DNA from 3 places in the Arthrobacter sp. MDT1-49-2 genome. Region 1 is predicted to be linked to each of the others. Evidence: riboswitches for the same ligand, from Rfam matches in the RefSeq annotation. Region 1 holds a riboswitch; each other region holds the start of a gene.

Region 1 (6,589 bases):
CCGGGGGCCGGCTCCAGCGTGCCTTCCTGCAGCGGAGCGTAGGAGAACCAGCCGAAGGACTCCGTGGTGCCGGTCGCCGCCAGCACGGCTCCGGCCACCACCAGCACACCGGCCGCCAGCGGAACCACCAATGCCCTAAGGATCCGCACTGCCCGGCTCGGGCCGCGGTTGGGCGCATCCGCTGTTTCACTCATGGCGCCAAGGCTAACCCGCCCGCGCCTGATTCACGTTTACTTCTCCGCCTGCTCTATCAGGTTCGCCAGATGGAACGCCCAGCCTTCACGGTGTGCCTCGGACAGTTCGGGCCCGGATCTCAGCCCGGAGAACCCGCTTTCGGTGACGGCGATGTCCGTCGCCAGCCCGCCGTCGTCGTCGGCCGGCATCAGTTCAAAGCTCACTACGGTGTGCGCTTCCCAGTCGGGGGCCGTCCAGCGGAAGGAGAGCAGCTTCTCCGGGGCCACGGCCAGGACGGTCCCGCGGGCAACGTGTTCCACGCCGTCCTCCATCCAGCGCTCGTGAAGCGGGGCGCCGGGATGGGGTGCGAAATCCATGTCCGGCCACCAGGCGGCACGGTTATCCACGAGCGTGTGCCAGAGTTCCTGCGGCGAACACCGGGCACGTCCGGATAGGTGAATGCGGTCTGTCATGGGAAGAGTTTTCGCCCGGGCGGGGCCGGTTGGCAAGAGGAGTTCCGGTGACGTGCGCCCGCGGCTGGGATTGCCGCGGGCGGTCCCGCACCTACCTTCGTTTCCGCTAGGCGAAGAACGCTGCCCGCAGCGGGCCGGCGATCTCGCGCACGCTGGTCAGGAAACCGTCGTGCCCGATCGGCGCACGGATCAGATGCACCTGTGTCCCCCGCGGCAGTGCCGCCGCGAGGTCCGCGGACTGCTGCGGAAAGTAGAGGCGGTCCGACTCCACCGCAGCCACAAAGAACTCGGCCGTTGTCCGCGCCAGTGCCTGGCGCAGCGACCCGCGTCCGCGGGCGACGTCGTGCCCCATCAGGGCCTCGGTCAGGACCAGGTAGGTGTTGGCATCGAAACGGCCCACCAGCTTGTCGGCCTGGTGGTCGAGGTAGCTTTCGACGGCGTATCGGCCCCGTTCCGCGGGCAGGACCGCCCCGAAGGGATCCTCGTGCTCCTGCGGGCTGCGACCGAACCGGTATTCCAGCTCCGGTTCGGACCGGTAGGTGATGTGGGCTATCCGCCGGGCCAGGCCCAGACCGGCCAGCGGCGGGGTGCCGTTGTAGTAGTCACCCCCGCTGAAGTCCGGATCCAGCCGGATGGCTGCAACCTGGGCCTGGGCAAAGGCAATCTGCTCGGCAGTGCTGGCCGGGGTCGCCGCAATCACGGCGCACCGCTGCACCCGGTCCGGTTCGGTGGCTGCCCATTCCAGGGCCCGCGCCCCGCCCAGGGAACCGCCCAGCACGGCGTGCCAGGCGGGGATGCCCAGGTGGTCGGCCAGCCGTGCCTCGGCGCGCACGGCGTCGCGGATGGTGACCAGCGGGAACCGCGAACCCCAGGGCAGGCCCTGCGGGTCCAGTGAGGACGGGCCGGTGGAACCGTAGCAGCCGCCGATCATGTTCGCCGCCACCACAAAGAAGCGGTTCGTATCCACGGTCCGCCCCGGCCCTACCAGTTCATCCCACCAGCCGGGCTCCTCCGTGTGCCCGCGGGCCACATGGGTGCTTCCGGTGAGGGCATGGGCCACGAACACGGCGTTGCTCGCGTCCGCGTTCAGCTCACCCCACGTCTCATAACCGAGGACGACGTCGGGCAGGTAGCCGCCGGTTTCCAGTTTCAGTCCGCCGATGGAGGCGAACCGCAGCACCCCGTCCACGGCGGTGGCGGGGTGCTGCGGTGCAGAGTGCCGGATAGTCACGATGCGGCTACGCGCCCTTGGCGGCCCGGAAGCCGGCCTCGAGATCCGCGAGGATGTCGGCAATGTGCTCAATGCCCACGGACAGGCGCACAAGCCCGGGGCTGACACCGGCGGCGAGCTGCGCTTCGGCACCGAGCTGGCTGTGCGTGGTGGAGGCCGGATGGATCACCAGCGAGCGAACATCGCCCACGTTGGCCACATGGGAATGCAGCTCCAGCCCGTCCACGAAGCGCTTGCCCGCTTCCACTCCCCCGGCGATTTCGAAGGACACAATGGCCCCGGTTCCGCGCGGGCCGTACTTGCGTCCGCGTTCGAACCACGGGCTCGACTCCAGGCCGGCGTACGCAACGGAAAGGACGTCGTCGTGCGCTTCGAGCCAGGTGGCGACCTCGACGGCGTTGGCTACGTGCCGCTCCACCCGCAGGCTCAGGGTTTCCAGGCCCTGGGCGATGAGGAATGCGTTGAACGGGGAGACTGCCGAGCCGAGGTCGCGCAGCAGTTGCACCCGTGCCTTCAGGATGTAGGCCAGATTGGCACCCAGCGGGCTTCCGACGCCCAGGTCGCGGGCGTAGACCAGGCCGTTGTAGCTCTCATCGGGGGTGTTGAAGCCGGGGAACTTCTCCGGGTCCGCGGCGAAGTCGAAGTTGCCCGAGTCCACGATCACCCCGGCAATGGAGGTGCCGTGTCCGCCAAGGTACTTGGTGGCCGAATGCACCACAATGTCCGCGCCCCACTCAATCGGCCGGATCAGGTACGGCGTCGAGAGCGTGTTGTCCACGATCAGGGGAACGCCGGCGTCGTGGGCGACGGCGCTGATCCCTTCCAGATCCAGCACGTCCTGGCGGGGGTTGGAGACCACTTCGCCGAAGAAGGCCTTGGTGTTGGGCTGGACCGCGGCGCGCCACTGCTCCAGGTCATCCGGGTCCTGCACGAAGGTGGTGTCGATGCCGAACTTCTTCAGCGTGTGCTTCAACAGGTTGTACGTTCCGCCGTACAGGCTCGGGCTGGCCACAATGTGGTCGCCGGCCTGCGCCACGTTGAGCAGTGCGAAGGTTTCGGCGGCCTGTCCCGAGGCCAGCAGGAGTGCGCCGACGCCGCCCTCCAGGGAAGCGATCCGGTTCTCCACGGCTTCCTGCGTGGGGTTGCCGATCCGGGTGTAGATGGGTTCCAGTTCGGCCAGGGCAAACCGGTTTGCGGCTGCCTCCGCGCTGGGAAAAACAAAGGACGATGTCTGGAAGATGGGCAGGGCGCGGGCGCCGGTAACGGCGTCGGGCTCCTGTCCTACGTGGATCTGACGGGTTTCAAATGACCAATCTGCACTCATGATGCTCCCTCATGCCAGGGGCCGCACACTGCCTCCGCGGGAACATCCGGGTACGCCGGATGTCCGGTGGGGTTTGTGGGACCCGCGCTTGCCGGACGCCCGTTTGGCGTACGGCCAGGTCTTCACCCGGGGCACCCCACCGCGGTTGGAGGGTTGCCGGCCAGCAAGCCGGGGCTATCTGCTGGCACTCATGACCTGCACCCATAAAAACTGATCCCCGCAAGATGCGCAACCTTCGTGACTTTTCGTGAAAAACCCGCGGGCCGTGGATGTGGATTTCGTGTCCTCAGGCAACGGATTTCCTTCTTAGGCTTCCCTTAGTCGAGACGGGCATCACAACGTGCCACAATGAGCCGCATGCGCTTGGACCATGTTTCTTATGCCTGTGAATCCGACGGTCTTTTGGCCACCACCGAGAGAATCGCTGCTGCTCTCGGAGCCGACTTCGTAAAGGGTGGTGTCCACCCCCGATTCGGTACCCGCAATATGATCCTGCCCCTGGCAAACAACCAGTATGTGGAAGTTGTCGAGGTGCTCAACCACCCTGCCTCGGACAAGGCTCCCTTCGGCCAGGCCGTCCGCCAGCGCTCCGAATGCGGCGGCGGCTGGATGGGCTGGTGCGTAGCGGTCGATGACCTCTCGCCGTTCGAAGAACGCCTTGGCCGTCCCTCTGTGCCGGGCAACCGCAAGTTCCCCGATGGCCAGGAACTGACCTGGCGCCAGATCGGCATCAACGGGCTGATTGCCGACCCGCAGGTGCCCTACCTGCTGCGCTGGGATGACGGCAGCGAGGCCCTGCACCCCTCCAACGCCCTGCCCGGGATGCCCGGCTCGGTAAAGCTGAAGTCGCTGACCATCGCCGGTTCGGCTGCACGGGTCACTGACTGGCTGGGCCACCCGGTGGAGGCACCGCTGGACGGCGTCGACGTCACCTGGATCGCTCCCGCCGGGACACCGGGCATCATGTCCGTCACCTTCGACACCGCCAACGGTCCGGTGGAGATCTAGCTCCGGGGTTTTTGACCGGTTTGGGTTTTTGCTGCCGGTTGGGGTTTTTTCGACCGGTTCGGGATTTTTCTACCGGTTAGAACCGGCCGGAACGCCGCTAACCGGTCGAATTCCCACGCCAGCGACAGTTGTCCACCCTGCGCCGGCGACCGTTGTCCACCCCGCGCCGGCGACCGTTGTCCACCCTGCGCCAGCGTCCGTTGTCCACATCCGGTTGCGCCACGCTGACGGGTGGCCTGCTGCTGCCGTAGGCCTGTGGCGCATGGCATTGTTTTTCGCTGCCGACGGCGCCTCCGACCCGGGTAAACCGCTGGCACGGCGCTGTGCCGCAGGGGAACTGGTACGGGTTCGGCGCGGCGTGTATGTTTCCGCTGCTGAATGGAACACGCTGCCGCGATGGGAGCGGGACCGGCTGCGTATCACCGCGGCCGTAGAAACGGGGAGCGGGTCCCGGGTGCTCGTGCAGCAATCTGCGGCCGTGATGTGGGGCATTCCCGTCATCGGCGTGCCCGCGGAGATACTTCTGCTCAGCTCTTCCGCCACGGGCGGGCGGCGCCGCGGTGACCTGAGATGGACCGAGCGGAAGCTCTTGGACTCCGTGGCTCAGTGGGACGGAATCGCCCTCACCTCACGGGCCCAGACGGTTATCGATATGGCTGCCTATCTTCCCTTCCGGCAAGCCGTCCCTGCCATGGACCATGTACTGCGCCCGGACCCGGCCAGAGGATTGGCACCCCTCAGCAAGGAGAATCTATACGCCGTTGCGGAGGGGCTGCCTGACCGGGCCAAGCACCGGAGGGCGGTACGGGTTATTGATTTTGCTGACGCACGCGCGGAGTCCCCGGGCGAATCCCTGTCACGCGCTGTGCTTCACCACTATGGATTTACTGCCCCGGAGCTTCAGCAGGACTTCCATTCTGCCGGTGGACGCTTCCTTGGCCGTACGGATTTCTATTGGCATGAGCCGGGGATTGTGGGGGAATTTGACGGCGCGGTGAAATATGGCCGGGGCGCCGCGGGGTCCGTTGCAGGCACGGCCCCGACGTGGGAAACACTCACCCGGGAAAAACGTCGTGAGGACGCGATCCGGGCAACCGGCGTGGGTTTTGTCCGCTGGTCCTGGGCCGACCTCACCGGCTCACCCCAGAATCCTGACGGTTTGGTCCAAAGGCTCGTCCGCGCGGGGGTCCCCAGAAACCGGCGCCGCTGATTCTGCGTCCGGTTCAGAGTTCTTCGACCGGTTTACGCGTTTTCGGCCCCTCCTAACCGGTCGAAGAAGTGCAAACCGGTCGATTCTCCCAGTGCGCAGCGGCAAACCGGTCGATTCTCCCGGTGCGCAGCGGAAAACCGGTCGCTTATCCCCCGGCAGCGCGGATCAGCCGGGCGTTGACCTCCCGCAGCACCCCGGCGTCGATCTTCAGCACCGCCCGGTCATAGGTGAGCAGCCCATTGACCTCGTCCTCGACGTCGGTGAGCTGGGTATAGACGGTCGCCGCGAGGCCGCGCGCCACGGCCGGTTCGATCTGCCGGGTATGCAGCCGGCGGTAGGCACGCTGCAGTGCCTGCCGGGTCTTATAGCTCCGGTACCCGAATTCCTTGGCATTGAACGTGTGTCCGGGGATGCGCAGGCTGTAGCCGCCGTACTCGGACAGGACGACGGCGCGTTCCCCGCGGAGCCAGCTCTTCCGCAGCCGGAACGGAAGAAAGTAGACGTGCACGCTTTTCAGGTCGCCGCCGCCCTGGTCATGCCAGCCGCTGGCATGGTCGATGCTGCGGGTGGGATCCAGCCCACGCAGCTCCGCCGTGACCGCGTTCGCGTCGAACTGGCCCCAGGCTTCGTTGAACGGGACCCAGACGGCCAGGCTGACAGTGTTGCGGAGCAGCTCGACGGTTTCGCGCATCTCCGCCAGGAATTCTTCCCGGCCGGCTTCGTCGTCACGGCCGAAGGCCAAATAGGCATCATCGCGCCGGTGCGTGCCGGCCACGGCCGGAGCGGTGACCACGGAATGCCGGTAGGTGGTGCCGCCGTTGACCAGATCCTGCCACACCAGGATGCCCAGCCGGTCGCAGTGGTAGTACCAGCGCAGCGGTTCGATCTTGATGTGCTTGCGCAGCATGGTGAAGCCCAGGTCCCGTGCCCGTTCAATATCGGAGGCGAGCGCGGCGTCCGACGGCGCGGTGTACAGCCCGTCCGGCCAGTAACCCTGGTCCAGCAGTCCGGCGTGGAAATAGGGCCGCCCGTTGAGCAGCAGCCGCTGCCGTCCGGCGGCGTCCGGACCCATGCCGAAGGTCCGCAGCCCGGTGTAGCTCTGCACCCGGTCCACTTCACGCCCGCCGTCCAACAGCCGCACCTGAACGTCGTAGAGGAACGGGTCCTCC
Region 2 (6,589 bases), on a different contig from region 1:
TGGTGGCATGGGAAACGACGCCGGGAATGATCACCTTGCCCTCCGGCAGTTTGGTGTCCTCCCAGACCCGCCATTCGTGCTCATGGCGGACATTGCCCGCCTCGAAGCTGTACCCGCCGGCATTGATGCTCAGCAGCGTGTCCACCAGGTGGCGGAACTCAATGTCCGTGGTGTGCGGACCGTGCCAGGAGCCCCAGCACAGGTGGAAGCGGATCCGGTCCTCCGGCAGGCCGCGGAGCGCATAGTTCAGCGCCTCCACGCGGATTTGCGTGAAGCGCAGATAGTCCTGAACCGACGGTTCCGGGTTGATCTGGTCCCAGTTCTCGGCAATGGACGGATCGTCAATCTGGACAATCAGCCCGGCGTCGATAATCGCCTTGTACTCTTCCCGCATGGCGTCCGCGCACGCGTAGATGAACTCCTCCTCCGTGGCGTAGTACTCGTTGGCAATCCGGGAACAGGAGCCGGGGGAAAGCGAGGCCAGGAAGCCTTCCGTCAGGTCCGCCGCCGCGAGGCCGGCCTTGAGGTTGGCAATGTCCCCCGCCACGGCGTCGTGCCCGGTGTACTTCACCGGACCCGTGACTTTCGGGAAGACCTTCTGTTTGCCGGTGGTGATGCCGGAGGAGGGATCGGTATAGGCCGCGGAGAAACGCTGGCGGTCGCGGCGGTCGCCGAAGCTGGTCAGGACCACCTTGCCCGGCTCCGAACGGACCGGCTCCATCTCCCAGATGCCGGTCTCCGCCACGCTCAGGCCGCTGAGCCGGGCGAACGAATAGGACCACCAGGCGCCGTAATCCACTGCTGAGGACATGGCGTGCCCGTACTCGCCGTCGTTGGGGATGTCGATGCCCGCCTGCTGCTGGCGGCGCACCAGGTCCGCGACGGCGGCCTGCAGGAGTTCGGCATAGCCGGCCGTGTCGGCGGGGTTTGCCTCCCGCGCGGCGTTGGCGGCCAGCAGTTCGGGAGTGCGCGGGAGGGAACCGGCATGGGTGGTCAGAATACGGTCAGTGCTTTTACGCATGGGAATCCTCTGGGAATTCGTGCTCTTGCCCGCACCGGATGCCTGAAAAAGGCGGAGCGGGCCGCTTCGTCATCCGAACCACCCGTGAAGCATGGGGTTGGTGCACGGCCAAGTCGGAGCTTGGCGGCCGTGTCTCCTGAAGCTGGTGCCATCCTAACCACGGGGTGGGGCACGGGCCAAGAACATGACGGACCGAAAAAGGACGGCGGCCCCGGGATAATCCGGGAGCCGCCGTCCTTTATGCGAGGGGGTGCCCTTAGCGCACGCCGCCCATGAGTTTCTTGATGGCCGGGGTGCCCGCAGCCAGGGCGATGCCCAGCACAATGGCGGTGATGCCGCTGAACATGAAGTAGCTGACTTCCGTGTCCGTGCTGTAGAACTGCGCCAGCCAGCCCGCCAGGGTGGTGCCCAGCGAAACCGAGAGGAAGAACAGTGCCACCATCTGGGTCCGGAAAACCTCCGGTGCCAGTTTGGTGGCCACAGACAGGCCGATCGGGGAGATGAACAGCTCCGCGAAGGTGAACAGCAGCAGGATGCCCACCAGGGCCATCAGCGGGGTGCTGTTGGCGCCGCCGCCGGAGAACGGGATGAAGGCCAGGAACGCCAGGCCCATGACCGCCAGGCCGAGCGCGAACTTCAGCGGGGAGGACGGCTGCTTGTCACCCATTTTGGTCCACACCGCGGCGAAAACCGCCGCGAAGATGATGATGAAGACCGGGTTGATGGACTGTACCCAGCTCGGGGGCATGGTCCAGCCGAGGATGGTGCGGTCCAGCGAGGTATCGGCGTAGATGGCCACTACGGTGAACTGCTGCTGGAACAGGGCCCAGAATGCCGCGCTGGCAATGAACAGCGGCATAAAGGAGTAGACCCGGCGGCGTTCAAGCCTGTTGACCTTCTTGCTGCCCAGGATGATGACGAAGTAGGAGACGGCGGCGAGGATGGCCACGATGGCCATCACCACGGCCAGGTTGCCGGCGCTCAGGACGCCGAACACCACGGCCAGGACAATCACGACGACGGCGGCCGCCGCGTAGATGCCAACCTTGAGGTACTGCTGCCGGGGCAGCGGATTGGCCACTTCGTGGGCGGTCTCGGGCAGGTACTTGCGGGTCATTCCGTACTGGACCAGACCGATGGCCATGCCGACGGCGGCGAGGCCGAAGCCGTAGTGGAAGCCGAGCTCCACCTGGGCAAGACCGGTCAGGAGGGGGCCCACCAGGGCACCCAGGTTGATGCCCATGTAGAAGATGGAGAACCCGGCGTCACGCCGTTCATCCTTCTCCGCGTACAGGGTGCCGACCAGGGAGGTGGCGTTGGCTTTGACGCCGCCGGAACCGAGGGCAATCATGATCAGGCCCGCTGCCAGCCCGGGCGTGCCCGGCAGGACGGCCAGGGCAATGTGGCCGAGCATCACCACGGCGGCGGAGTAGAAGAGCACGCGCTCGGATCCGAGAACGCGGTCGGCCAGCCACGCAGCAAGAATGGTGGAGAGGTAGACACCGCCGCCGTAGGCGCCGACCAGCGAGGTGGCAACGGCAATGTCGATGCCGAGGCCGCCGTCAGTGACCGAGTAGTACATGTAGTACAGCAGGATGCCCTGCATGCCGTAGAACGAGAATCGTTCCCACAGCTCGACACTGAAGAGATTGGCCAACATCCGGGGATGGCCGAAGAAGGTTTTACGCGCTTCTTGGACGCCTGGGTTACTGGGGGTATGGCTCACCAGTTAATCGTGCCACTCCCCGGGCCAGTGAGCTCCCCCTCAATCCGGACTAATCCGCCCCCGACCGGGAAGGATTCATTTCAAGGTGTGCCAAAGGTCACCCATCTGCGGCTCGATTTTGGCGAGATTACGTGCTTGGCTGCCCCCGTTACGCTCGGATTTGGTGTCCGGGCACTGATTTGCCTAGAGGCGTACCGGAATTCCACGGACCGGCACGGAGTTGGCACCGGTATGGCCAGTCTGAATATCCCCGTCTCCATCCTGGACCGGGCCAACTCCCGGGAGGGCAATTCCGAGGCCCATGCCCTGCAGGCGGTGGCCGAACGGGCCGAGACGGCCGAAAAACTGGGGTTCAAGCGATTCTGGGTGGCGGAGCACCATGCCGTCGCGGGCATCGCCGGCTCGGCGCCTGCCGTGCTGATGGCCGCCCTTGCCGCCCGTACCCGCAGCATCCGCATCGGCTCCGGCGGGATGATGCTGCCCAACCACCAGCCGCTCGTGGTGGCGGAACAGGCCGCCACCCTCAACGCCCTGCATCCGGGCCGCATAGACCTGGGGGTGGGACGCTCCGTGGGTTTCACCTCGGCCGTACGCCGGGCGCTGCGTGCCGGGAAGGCCGATGCCGAACAGTTCGAGGAACATCTGGCCGAACTGCTCGCGTACCTGGACGGAACGGCATCCATCACCGCCAGGCCGCAGGACCACGGGCAGACGCCCGTATATGTCCTGGCCACCGGGGCCGGCGCCGACATAGCGGCCCGGGCCGGTCTCGGACTGGTTCTGGGCGGACCCGCATTGTTCCGGAGCTCCCCGGAATCCGCCCTGGAACGGTACCGGAAGGCGTTCCGTCCCTCCCGCCGGTTCCCCCGGCCCTACGTGCTGGCTGCGGTGAACGTGGCGGTTGCCGCCACAGCCCGTGCGGCTACCGAGCTGCTGCTGCCCGAGGCCAATGCCCTGGCGGATTCCCGGACCAGAGGCGTGTTCCCGGCATTGGCCGCCACGGACGGCACGGTGGCGGGCCCGGACCGCCGGCAGGACCTGGTCCGCGGTGTCCTGGCGGATTCGATCTGCGGCACGCCGCTCGAGGTGCGCCGCGGCCTGGGGGGGCTCCTGGAGGCAACCGGGGCGGACGAGGTGCTGGCCACCGGTGGTGCCTTCGACATTGACGGCCAGCTCGAATCCGACCGGCTGCTCGCGGAGCTGGCCTCCTCCTGAACCGGCCGCTGCCGTCTAGTGCCCGAGCTGGGCCGCAACGGCCAGCAGATCGGCTTCGGCCCCCGGCCGGCCGATCAGCTGGATGCCCATCGGCAGTCCGTCCTGCGTTTCCAGCACCGGAATGGAGATGGCGGGAAGCCCGCACACATTAACCATTGAGGTGAAGGGCGAATACCGGCACTGCCGCGCATAGTCCTCGTCTGCACCGGCGTCGGTGTACCAGCCCACGGGCCGGGGCGTCATGCCCAGTGCCGGGGTGAGGATCATGTCATAGGCGCTGTACTGGCGGATGGTGTCGGTTTCGAAGGTGCGCAGGACATCGATGGCGGACACCAGATCCGCGGCAGTGCGGGAGCGGGCCCGTCGGCGCATGGTGGCAGCCAGCTCGGTCAGTTCATCCTCGCGGCCCGGAGCCAGCTCGGCCGTGGCCAGCGACGCCGTCCAGACCACTTCGAACGCATCCGGATACCGCTCGTCGTAGCGCAGGTCCGTCTCCACCATCTCGTGGCCCGCAGCCGCCAAGGCAGCCGCACCGGCGTCGAGCGCCTGCAGCGCTTCGGCATCCAGGGTGATGTCCAGCCGGGATTCGAACGGTGAGCGGGTGCTGATGCCAATCCGGAAGCTGCCCTCCGCGCGCAGAGCGGCGGTGAGGAAAGGGTTCGCGGAGGCTGCGGCGCTGGTGGCCCGGTGGTTGGGTTCGCTGACCATCGCGTCCAGCAGCAGGGCTGCGTCCGCCGCCGTGCGGGCGATCGGGCCGGCCACGACAAACTGGCCCAGGTCCTGCTGGCCCGAGCCTGCCGGGATCCGGCCGCGGTTAGGTTTCAGGCCCACCAGGCCGGTGGCGGCTGCCGGAATGCGTACCGACCCGCCTCCGTCGGTCCCCGGCGCGAAAGGAATCAGGCCGGCGGCCACAGCTGCGGCGCTGCCGCCGGATGAGCCGCCGGGACTGAGCCGGACGTCCCGCGGGTTGCGGGCAGGAGGGCCTACCCGGTTTTCGCTGTAGCTGCTCAACCCGAACTCCGGTACCTGGGTTTTGCCCAGGCTGATGGCGCCGGCCCGGCGGAGGACAGCGGGCAGCGGTGCGTCTGCCTCTGCCACCCACGGAGTGAGGGCAGCGCTGCCCATCGTGGTGCGCACCCCTGCGACGTCGGTCAGGTCCTTGTGCGCCAACGGCATCCCGTGCAGCATCGGCAGGGCGCCGCCCTGCGTCCGCAGCGTGTCGGCGGCCCTGGCTTCGGCAAGGGCAAGTTCAGGTGTGGGGGTCAGGAAGGCGCCCAGCGCCGGGTTCTGGTCCTCAATGCGCCGGAGGTAATGGGAGGTGACTTCCTCGGCGCCGAGCTCACCGGAGGCCAGGGCGTTCCGCAGGTCGAGAGCGGTCAGGTCGTGGGGAGCGGGCATTACAAACCTCCGGTGCGTACTGATCTGGTCTTTGTTCTCTCGGACCGCGTCCCACTATAGGCTGGAGAAAACCGCCCGCTGCGGACAGCCGCGGATGTCTCCGCCTGCCGGAGCGGCGACGGCCGGTACCGGTCCGGGAAATTCGAGAGTTAGGGCAGCAATGAGTGAAATGCAGAGCGTATCCGTAGACACCATCCCCGAGGGTGCCAAAATCCTGGACGTCCGGGAAGACTACGAATGGGAAGCCGGACACGTTGACGGCGCCATCCACATTCCGCTGGACCGGCTGCCCGACAGCCTCGATGATCTGGATCCTGACCAGGATTTGGCCGTCATCTGCCGCACCGGCGGCCGGAGCGCCCGCGCCACCGCGTGGCTGGACGCTCACGGCTACTCCGCCGTGAACGTCAACGGCGGCATGGGAGCCTGGCTCGAGGCCGGCAAGCCCATGGTTTCGGACAACGGGCAGGAACCGACCGTTAAATGACGCACGCTGCTGACACTGCGGCTGCGCCGCACCACGCGGGCCCGCAGGGGGAAACGGTGGTGTACACCTACCTCGGGCCGGAGGGAACCTTCACGGAAGCAGCGCTGCTCCGTGTCCCCGGGGCACAGGACGCGGTGCGGATCCCCGCGCCCAGTGTGAACTCCGCCCTGGAAATGGTGCGCTCCGGCCAGGCCAATGCGGCCGTGGTGCCCATCGAGAACTCCGTTGAGGGCGGCGTCAGCGCCACGCTTGACGCACTTTCCGCCGGAACTTCGCTGCGCATCCTGCATGAAATCCTGGTGCCGATTACCTTCGTGCTGGCCGCGCGTCCCGGCATCAGCCTGGCGGATATCCGCACCGTGTCCACGCACACCCATGCCTGGGCGCAGTGCCGGGAATGGGCCGCAGCGAATATTCCGTCTGCGGAATATATTCCGGCTTCCTCCACGGCGGCCGCCGCAGTGGAACTGGCACATGAGGAACCGGCCTTCGACGCGGCGATTTGTGCTCCGCTGGTGGCCGAACGGCTTGGGCTGGACGTGCTGCGCGAGGACATCGGCGATGTCCGTGATGCGGTCACGCGGTTTGTGATGATCAGCCTTCCCGGACTCCTTCCGGAACCGACCGGGGCGGATAAGACCACCCTCGTCATTCCTCTGCCGGAAGACCATCCCGGTGCACTGATGGAAATCCTGGAACAGTTCTCCACCCGCGGCGTCAACCTCAGCCGGATTGAATCCCG
Region 3 (6,589 bases), on a different contig from region 1:
GCGCTCCGGGAGGTTGGCCTTGAGTGCCTCCACGAGCTCGGGAAAGTACCGGGTCATGGGTTTCTCGTTCCGGGAGCCGATCTCGACGTCGTCCCCGTCCCGGAAAATGACGGACCGGAACCCGTCCCACTTGGGCTCGTACAGGTAGTTGCCCTCGGGGAGGGAGGGAACCGCTTTGGCCAGCATGGGCGCAATGGGAGGCATCACCGGAAGTTGCATGTGCCCATTCTTATCCGAGCGGAGCCCGTTCCCCCAGCCCCGCGGCGAAGGCGGTGAGTAAATCCCGGCCCTGTTCCCAGTAGCCGACGCCGCTTTTCTCGTTGATGTGGGCCAGTTCCCCGGCGCACACCACGGGCACGTTCCAGGCCGCGGCGATCGCCTCGGCCGCGGGCAACGCACAGTAGGGATCGCTTTCGCTGGCGATCAGCAGGCCGGGAACCGGCAGCGGCTGCAGCCGGGGGCTGCGGAAGGATCCGGCCGGCGCGGGGAAGGATGCGGCCACGGGGTCCGGCGGGCTGACGAGGAAGGCGCCGCGGGCACCCTCGGGGTTGCGCAGCAGCCATTCCGCCGCGGCCAGGCAGCCCAAGCTGTGCGCGACCAGCACCGTGTCGCCGTGCCGCGCCCCTGCGGCCCGGTCCAGCGCCGCCATCCAGTCCTCCAGCTCCGGTTCGTCCCAGGACGACGGCGCGAAACGGGTGACCTTCGGCAGGTCCGCTTCCCAGCGGCTTTGCCACTGTTCAGGCGGCGAACCTTTGTACCCCGGAACCATGGTGAAGTGCACGTATGCCTGCTTTCCGACGCCGGACTCCGCACCCTCGACGGGACGGGAATACCGCGGGATGCTCCGGCGCTGTGGCTGATATGAAACGAATAGGGTTCTTGTCCTTCGGACACTACCGGAATGCATTGGGGTCCCGGACGCCCAGCGCACGGGACGCAGTATTGCAGCAGATTGAGCTGGCGGTGGCAGCCGAGGAACTCGGCGTCGATGGCGCGTACATGCGGGTGCACCACTTCGCCCCGCAGTTCTCCGCCCCCTTCCCCACGCTCGCCGCCATGGCCGCCCGCACCAGCAAAATCGAACTGGGCACCGGCGTGATCGACATGCGTTACATGAATCCGCTCTCGATGGCAGAAGATGCCGCCGTGGCGGACCTCATCAGCGGCGGCCGGTTGCAGCTGGGCATCAGCCGGGGATCCCCCGAGCCTGCGCTGCGCGGATATGAATCCTTCGGCTACGTGCCGGGCCCCGACTCCTCGGATGCCGACATGGCACGGCAGCACACTGAAGTGTTCCGGGCTGCGATTGCCGGCGCCGGAGTGGCGCAGTCCGATCCGGCCATGACGGGCACCTCCGCCCCCATGGCCATCGACCCCCTCTCCCCCGGGCTGCCCGAGCGGATCTGGTGGGGTTCGGGCACGCGGGCCACGGCGAAGTGGACCGGCGAACAGGGCATGAACCTGATGAGCTCCACCCTGCTGACCGAAGACACCGGCGTGCCGTTCGACCAGCTGCAGGCCGAGCAGATCGAGGTGTACCGCAAGGCCTGGGCCGACGCCGGACATCAGGGCACGCCGCGGGTCTCCGTGAGCCGCAGCGTCATTCCGCTGGTGACCGGGGAGGACCGGCATTACTTCGGTCTGCGCGCGCAGGCCGAAGGACGTGACCAGGTGGGCCACCTCGACGGCGGCCTGGCCCGGTTCGGCAAGAGCTACATCGGCGAACCCGATGTCATTGCGGCCGACCTGGCCGCCGACGCCGCCGTGCAGGCCGCAGACACCGTCCTGATCACCGTGCCCAACCAGCTCGGCGTGGACTACAACGCACACCTGCTCGAAAGCATCGTCAAGCTCGTGGCTCCGGACGCCGGCTGGCGGTAAGTTCCCCTCCTCCTCCCGCTTGGCCATGGCACCTACGGGGCCTGGATCCGGCGGCAACGATATTCCCCGCTTGCAGAGCTCGCGGGGAATACTAAAAAGCCGCCTCCTCCAGGCCCCTTCGTTTGTCCAGGCACCTTCTGTTTTGTACGGAATTCGTACGGAACGGGGTTTTTCGGAGACCGCCGTTACACTTTGGGAGCTGCCGGACATTAACAGGGCATGAGCTTAGAAACCATCCGGAAGGAACAGCGGGACGTGGACAGGGAGAAACGTTTCCTGGCTGCCCACGCCGCCGGTCACGACCGTGTCTACCGCTACTTCCGACGTCGAACCGAAAACGCGGCCACCGCTGAGGACCTGTGCGCTGAAGTCTTCCGGATTGCCTGGGAAAAGACCGGGCAGGCGGAGAGCCTTTCGGTCATGGTGCTGTTCGGGATCGCAAAAAACGTCCTCCGCAACCATGACCGGTCCGCCTCCCGGTCCGTGAACCTCCTCGGAGCCCTGCAGCTTGGACGGGACCAGGCCGGCGACACCGGCGAATCCCGCGTCCGCGAGGCATTGGCCCGGCTTGGACCCGATGAACGCGAGGTCCTGCTGCTGACCTACTGGGATGGTTTCAGCTCGAGCGAGGTCTCTGACCTCCTGGACACCAGCGCCACGGCCGTCAGGATGCGCCTGCACCGGGCACGCAAGGCACTGGGCCGTCTGTTGGATTCGGATTCACTTTCTGAGGGAGCGCAATGATGAGCAAAAACAACCTGCCGAACGGCATCGGGCAGCGGCTTGCGTCCGCGGATCCGGCCCGCTCCGTTCGAGAATCCGAGCTGGCCCGCAGCCGGGCGAGATCCCTGGCCGTGATGGATGCACCGTCCGCGGCAGAGAACACTTCGCCCGCCCGCCTGCACGCCGTACCTCCGCTGAACACCCACCGCGCTGTGCCTTCAGCGCCCCGCGCCCGACGTCGGATACTCCTCGCGTCCGCCGCCGCAGCACTGCTGGTGGGAGGCATAGTGGTGGCCGACGTCGTCCGTCCAAGAGGTCCCGGCGCCACCGCCGAAGCCGCCCAAGTCCTGAACGCCGCGGCCGACGCCACCATCCGCACCTCCGACCCGGTGGTGGGGCCGGGACAGTACCTGTTGACCGATACAACAACCCTTTTTGACACCGGGGTCGAGGAAGCAGACGGCAGCTCGCTTTCCTGGCAGGCAACCGTCACAGACCGGCTCTACATTCCGGCGGATCAGAACGGAGAATGGATCTGGGACCGCGGGGCACTCGTTCCTTTGGATGCCTCCTCCGACGCCGCCAAAGCGGCAGCCGCCGAATTGGCAGAACTCGGAGAGGACGTGGAAAACCCCGCGGTAGGGATTCAGCGGGCCCCGGGCGGAGCGTTCTATGGGGATCCGCCCGTGACGATTGTCGGGACACCCCTGCAGGAGGCCGGGAATCTGCCCCGGGATCCTCAGGCGCTTCTGGACCTCGTATACGAGCGGGCTGACGGGTCCGGCGGCTCCCGGGACGGTGATGCGTTCATAACCATCGCCGTCAGCCTGCGCAGCGGTGTGGTCCCTGCTGATCTGCGTGCCGCGTTGTATCAGGCAGCTGCGCTCATCCCGGGCGTGATCATCGGGGACACACAGGCAACGGTAGACGGCAAAACGGGCATCGCCATTGGCTACCCCTTCGAGGACATCGAGAGATACGACATCATCATCGATCCCGACTCCGGTCTGGTCATCGGGGAACAGCATGTCCGTCTCCAAGACATGCCGGACGCCCAGGCCGGCACCGTCGTGACCTGGACCTCGGTGAAGACGTCGGTGGTCGACGCCGCGCCGTAGCCCCAACTGCTTCGTCTGGCATCGGGGAGGTCCGGCGCTGAGCTGCGGCGCTTCTCCGGCCGGTCGGGGCATATCGGGGACGGGGGGGTGTAGCGGGTCCGGGCGTTCCGGGTTAGGCGAGGTATGGCACAAAGGTGCCGGACGGGCCGGGTTAGGCGGCTTTAATAACTTTCGCGAGCTCTGCGAGCGGAAGTTTTCGTTGCCGCCGTTCCGGCCCGCCCGGCACCGGACTCCCCGACCGGCACCCACCCGGCACCAGCGGATAAACGTCGGAAAAAGTCACCCCTGTAGAAATGTCGGTGCCCTCAGCTACAGTAGTTTTCAGCTTCACGAGATGTGGCCTTCGCCCGGTTCGCCGGGCATCAAAGCTCCGACTGGCCCCACACCAACCCCATTGTTCGGCGGGTGGTTCGGATGACGAAGCGGCCTGCTCCGACCGGCGCAGGCAAGGACAACCTGCAAAGGAACCCACTGTGAGCATTTCCAGTGTCAGCAACTCCGCTTCCAACAACCCCGACTTCAACAACTCTTCCACCAGCAGCAGCTGCGGCGGCTTCGCGCCCGGCCACAACGTTCATTGGATCCACCGCCGCCGGCTCGAGGCCTGGGAGCAGTGGGCCGACGTCGAGGTCACGGCGGACCCCCAGTTGGACCTCATCCACCTCGTCGTTGACGGGGCGCAGCAGCTGATGTGGTTCCACAACGTCGGCGCCGTGGCCACCGCCCTGGACGCCGCCGTCGACACGCCTCAGTGGTGCCAGCGGTACTCCACGCTGATGGTGCCCGGCGGCTTCGGGTCGGATGCCCGGAGCTCTTTTTTCTACTTGGCCCGGCCGGAGCGGGTGCAGCCGTGCATCGGCTCTCCGGTCCGGGCTCCCGAAAGCGAGCGGATCGATGACCAGCCCTGACTTCCGGCCGACGCCGCTCAGCCGCGCGTAGCAGCCGGCCCCGCCGTCGGAAAACCCACGGCCGGGGAATCGAGTCTGCAAAACTTACCGCTCCGCCAATCGAGTCTGCAGTTTTTACCATTTTTCGCTCTGGAAACGGTAAAAACTGCAGACTCGATCCCGGGGGGGTTCGATTGCGGACTGAAGCTGACCGCGTTCCGATGACGGCCCCGGCGTTCGCGTTCTAGGCTCAGAGCCATGACGAACATACAGATCTGCGTTGACTGCACCGATGCACACCGTCAGGCGGATTGGTGGGCCGAGACCCTGGGCTGGACGCTGGAGCCCACCGACCAGGACTTCATCTCATCCATGCTGGAACAGGGCTTCGCGAAACCGGAGGACGTTATCGAGCACAACGGCGTCCGGGTCTGGCGGGACGGCGCCGCCATTTGTCCTGCTGACGAACTGGGCCGGGAGGACCGGTTGCGCATCCTATTTCAGCCGGTGCCTGAGCCCAAGACCGTCAAGGACCGCATCCACCTGGATGTCCGGCTCCAGGGTCAGGATAAGGACGGCGCCCGGGCCGCCTTGGAGGCGCGCGGCGCGTCCTTCCTGAACGAGGCAAGCCAGGGACCGCACTCCTGGTACGTCATGGCGGATCCGGAGGGCAACGAGTTCTGTATCAGCTGACCGGGCCCGTTTCCCCGCGCAACTGGGCAATCCGCAGCCGAAGGAAGATGATCACCAGCACCAAGGCCCACACCGCCAGGACTGCCACTGCGGCAACCACCAAAAAATACAAAATCACGAACACCACACCGATTCCAGAGCCGATTGCCATGGTGGTCCCCCGCTTCTCTGTGCCGGTCCTCGGGACGGGTCCGGGCATGGGGCCGATCCTAGACGATCACCACCCGTAGGTCAGGCTCTGCCACGCCCGGGAGGGCTGCTGCAAAGTGGCGGCGCAGGATCAAGGGCAACAGCGGCTGCAGTGGGCAGCACCGGGTGGGAACTGCTGCAGGAAACGTGGCGGCTACTGCTGCAGCAGTTCCGGCGGAATGGCGTAGATCAGCACCACGCTGAGCAGGTTCTTCGCGGCGTGCACTCCGTAGGACAGCATGAAGTTGTTGCCTGCCCACACGTACAGCCCGACCAGGACTGCCCCGGTGGCCAGATAGGGCATCAGGACCGGCAGGGACAGGGATTCCTTGCCGACAATATGGATGGACGCGAAGAGCAGCACCGACAGGATGCTGCACGCCCAGATGTTCCAGTAGCGGCTGAGTTTGCCGATGAGCAGGTGCCGGAAAATGTACTCCTCCACGAAGGGCGCCAGAATCACCACCAGGGGCACCACCAGCCAGGGCGACATTTCGGTGACCAGCCCCTGCACGGCTTCCTGGTTCACGGCGGTTTCTGCCTGGCCTGCGATGATGACGCCGATCATGGACGCGATGATCGTGAGGATCACGCCGGTCGGGATCAGGGCAGCGGTCAGCACCGGCCGGGTGGCGAGGATTCGAGCTTCGCGGGCAACATAGCGCCGGGCAGCAATCAGGGCCAGCATCCCTGCCACCGCGTAAAAGCCCAGGTTAATGACGTACGCAGCCACCACCGGGTCCGGGATCAGCACTGACAACCCGGGAACGTTGATGGGCACAAAACTAAGCAGCAGCAGGAACAGGACGTAAAAGCCCGCCGCGACACCGTCGCTGCGGGTAAAGCGGTAGGAAAGCCACGGGATCTGCGCCGGCGGCCGTCCTGCCGGACCGGTCCGGTATTCGTTTGCTGTCATCACCTCAGGATAGGAGGCCGGGGCGCCGCCGTGCAGTCCGTAACCCGGGTTTCGGCCCGCACACCGGCGCGGGTCACTCCCGTGCAAGCGGGCGCTAGTTCAGCTCCGCGATCACCGGGGGCAGCGCCTCCAGCAGCTCCCGCGCCAGGAAACTGAGCGGCCCGCGCGACGCCGAGAGCCGG

What was found. A riboswitch is a leader RNA that binds a small molecule or an ion and turns the genes downstream of it on or off. The one in region 1 is predicted to bind S-adenosylmethionine.
Region 2: another riboswitch for S-adenosylmethionine. It lies ahead of AC5RTS_RS12615 (cobalamin-independent methionine synthase II family protein); the one in region 1 lies ahead of AC5RTS_RS07560 (bifunctional o-acetylhomoserine/o-acetylserine sulfhydrylase).
Region 3: another riboswitch for S-adenosylmethionine. It lies ahead of AC5RTS_RS09565 (hypothetical protein); the one in region 1 lies ahead of AC5RTS_RS07560 (bifunctional o-acetylhomoserine/o-acetylserine sulfhydrylase).

What each region holds. Positions count from the first base shown of each region.
Region 1 covers NZ_JBNHFK010000004.1:161,746-168,334, forward strand. The annotation lists gene AC5RTS_RS07545 (hypothetical protein) at 1-194, opposite strand, end outside; gene AC5RTS_RS07550 (SRPBCC family protein) at 231-647, opposite strand; gene metX (homoserine O-acetyltransferase MetX) at 754-1,878, opposite strand; gene AC5RTS_RS07560 (bifunctional o-acetylhomoserine/o-acetylserine sulfhydrylase) at 1,886-3,202, opposite strand; SAM riboswitch class IV at 3,282-3,398, opposite strand; gene AC5RTS_RS07565 (VOC family protein) at 3,560-4,210, shown strand; gene AC5RTS_RS07570 (hypothetical protein) at 4,473-5,420, shown strand; gene AC5RTS_RS07575 (glycoside hydrolase family 2 protein) at 5,566-6,589, opposite strand, start outside.
Region 2 covers NZ_JBNHFK010000008.1:176,175-182,763, forward strand. The annotation lists gene AC5RTS_RS12615 (cobalamin-independent methionine synthase II family protein) at 1-1,021, opposite strand, end outside; SAM riboswitch class IV at 1,038-1,163, opposite strand; gene AC5RTS_RS12620 (peptide MFS transporter) at 1,278-2,747, opposite strand; gene AC5RTS_RS12625 (MsnO8 family LLM class oxidoreductase) at 2,979-3,962, shown strand; gene AC5RTS_RS12630 (amidase) at 3,978-5,360, opposite strand; gene AC5RTS_RS12635 (rhodanese-like domain-containing protein) at 5,521-5,847, shown strand; gene pheA (prephenate dehydratase) at 5,844-6,589, shown strand, end outside.
Region 3 covers NZ_JBNHFK010000006.1:20,248-26,836, reverse strand. The annotation lists gene AC5RTS_RS09590 (ATP-dependent DNA ligase) at 1-219, opposite strand, end outside; gene AC5RTS_RS09585 (RBBP9/YdeN family alpha/beta hydrolase) at 230-781, opposite strand; gene AC5RTS_RS09580 (LLM class flavin-dependent oxidoreductase) at 862-1,881, shown strand; gene AC5RTS_RS09575 (RNA polymerase sigma factor) at 2,101-2,625, shown strand; gene AC5RTS_RS09570 (CU044_5270 family protein) at 2,625-3,722, shown strand; SAM riboswitch class IV at 4,048-4,180, shown strand; gene AC5RTS_RS09565 (hypothetical protein) at 4,196-4,630, shown strand; gene AC5RTS_RS09560 (VOC family protein) at 4,868-5,302, shown strand; gene AC5RTS_RS09555 (hypothetical protein) at 5,295-5,453, opposite strand; gene AC5RTS_RS09550 (CPBP family intramembrane glutamic endopeptidase) at 5,646-6,407, opposite strand; gene AC5RTS_RS09545 (NAD(P)H-hydrate dehydratase) at 6,502-6,589, opposite strand, start outside.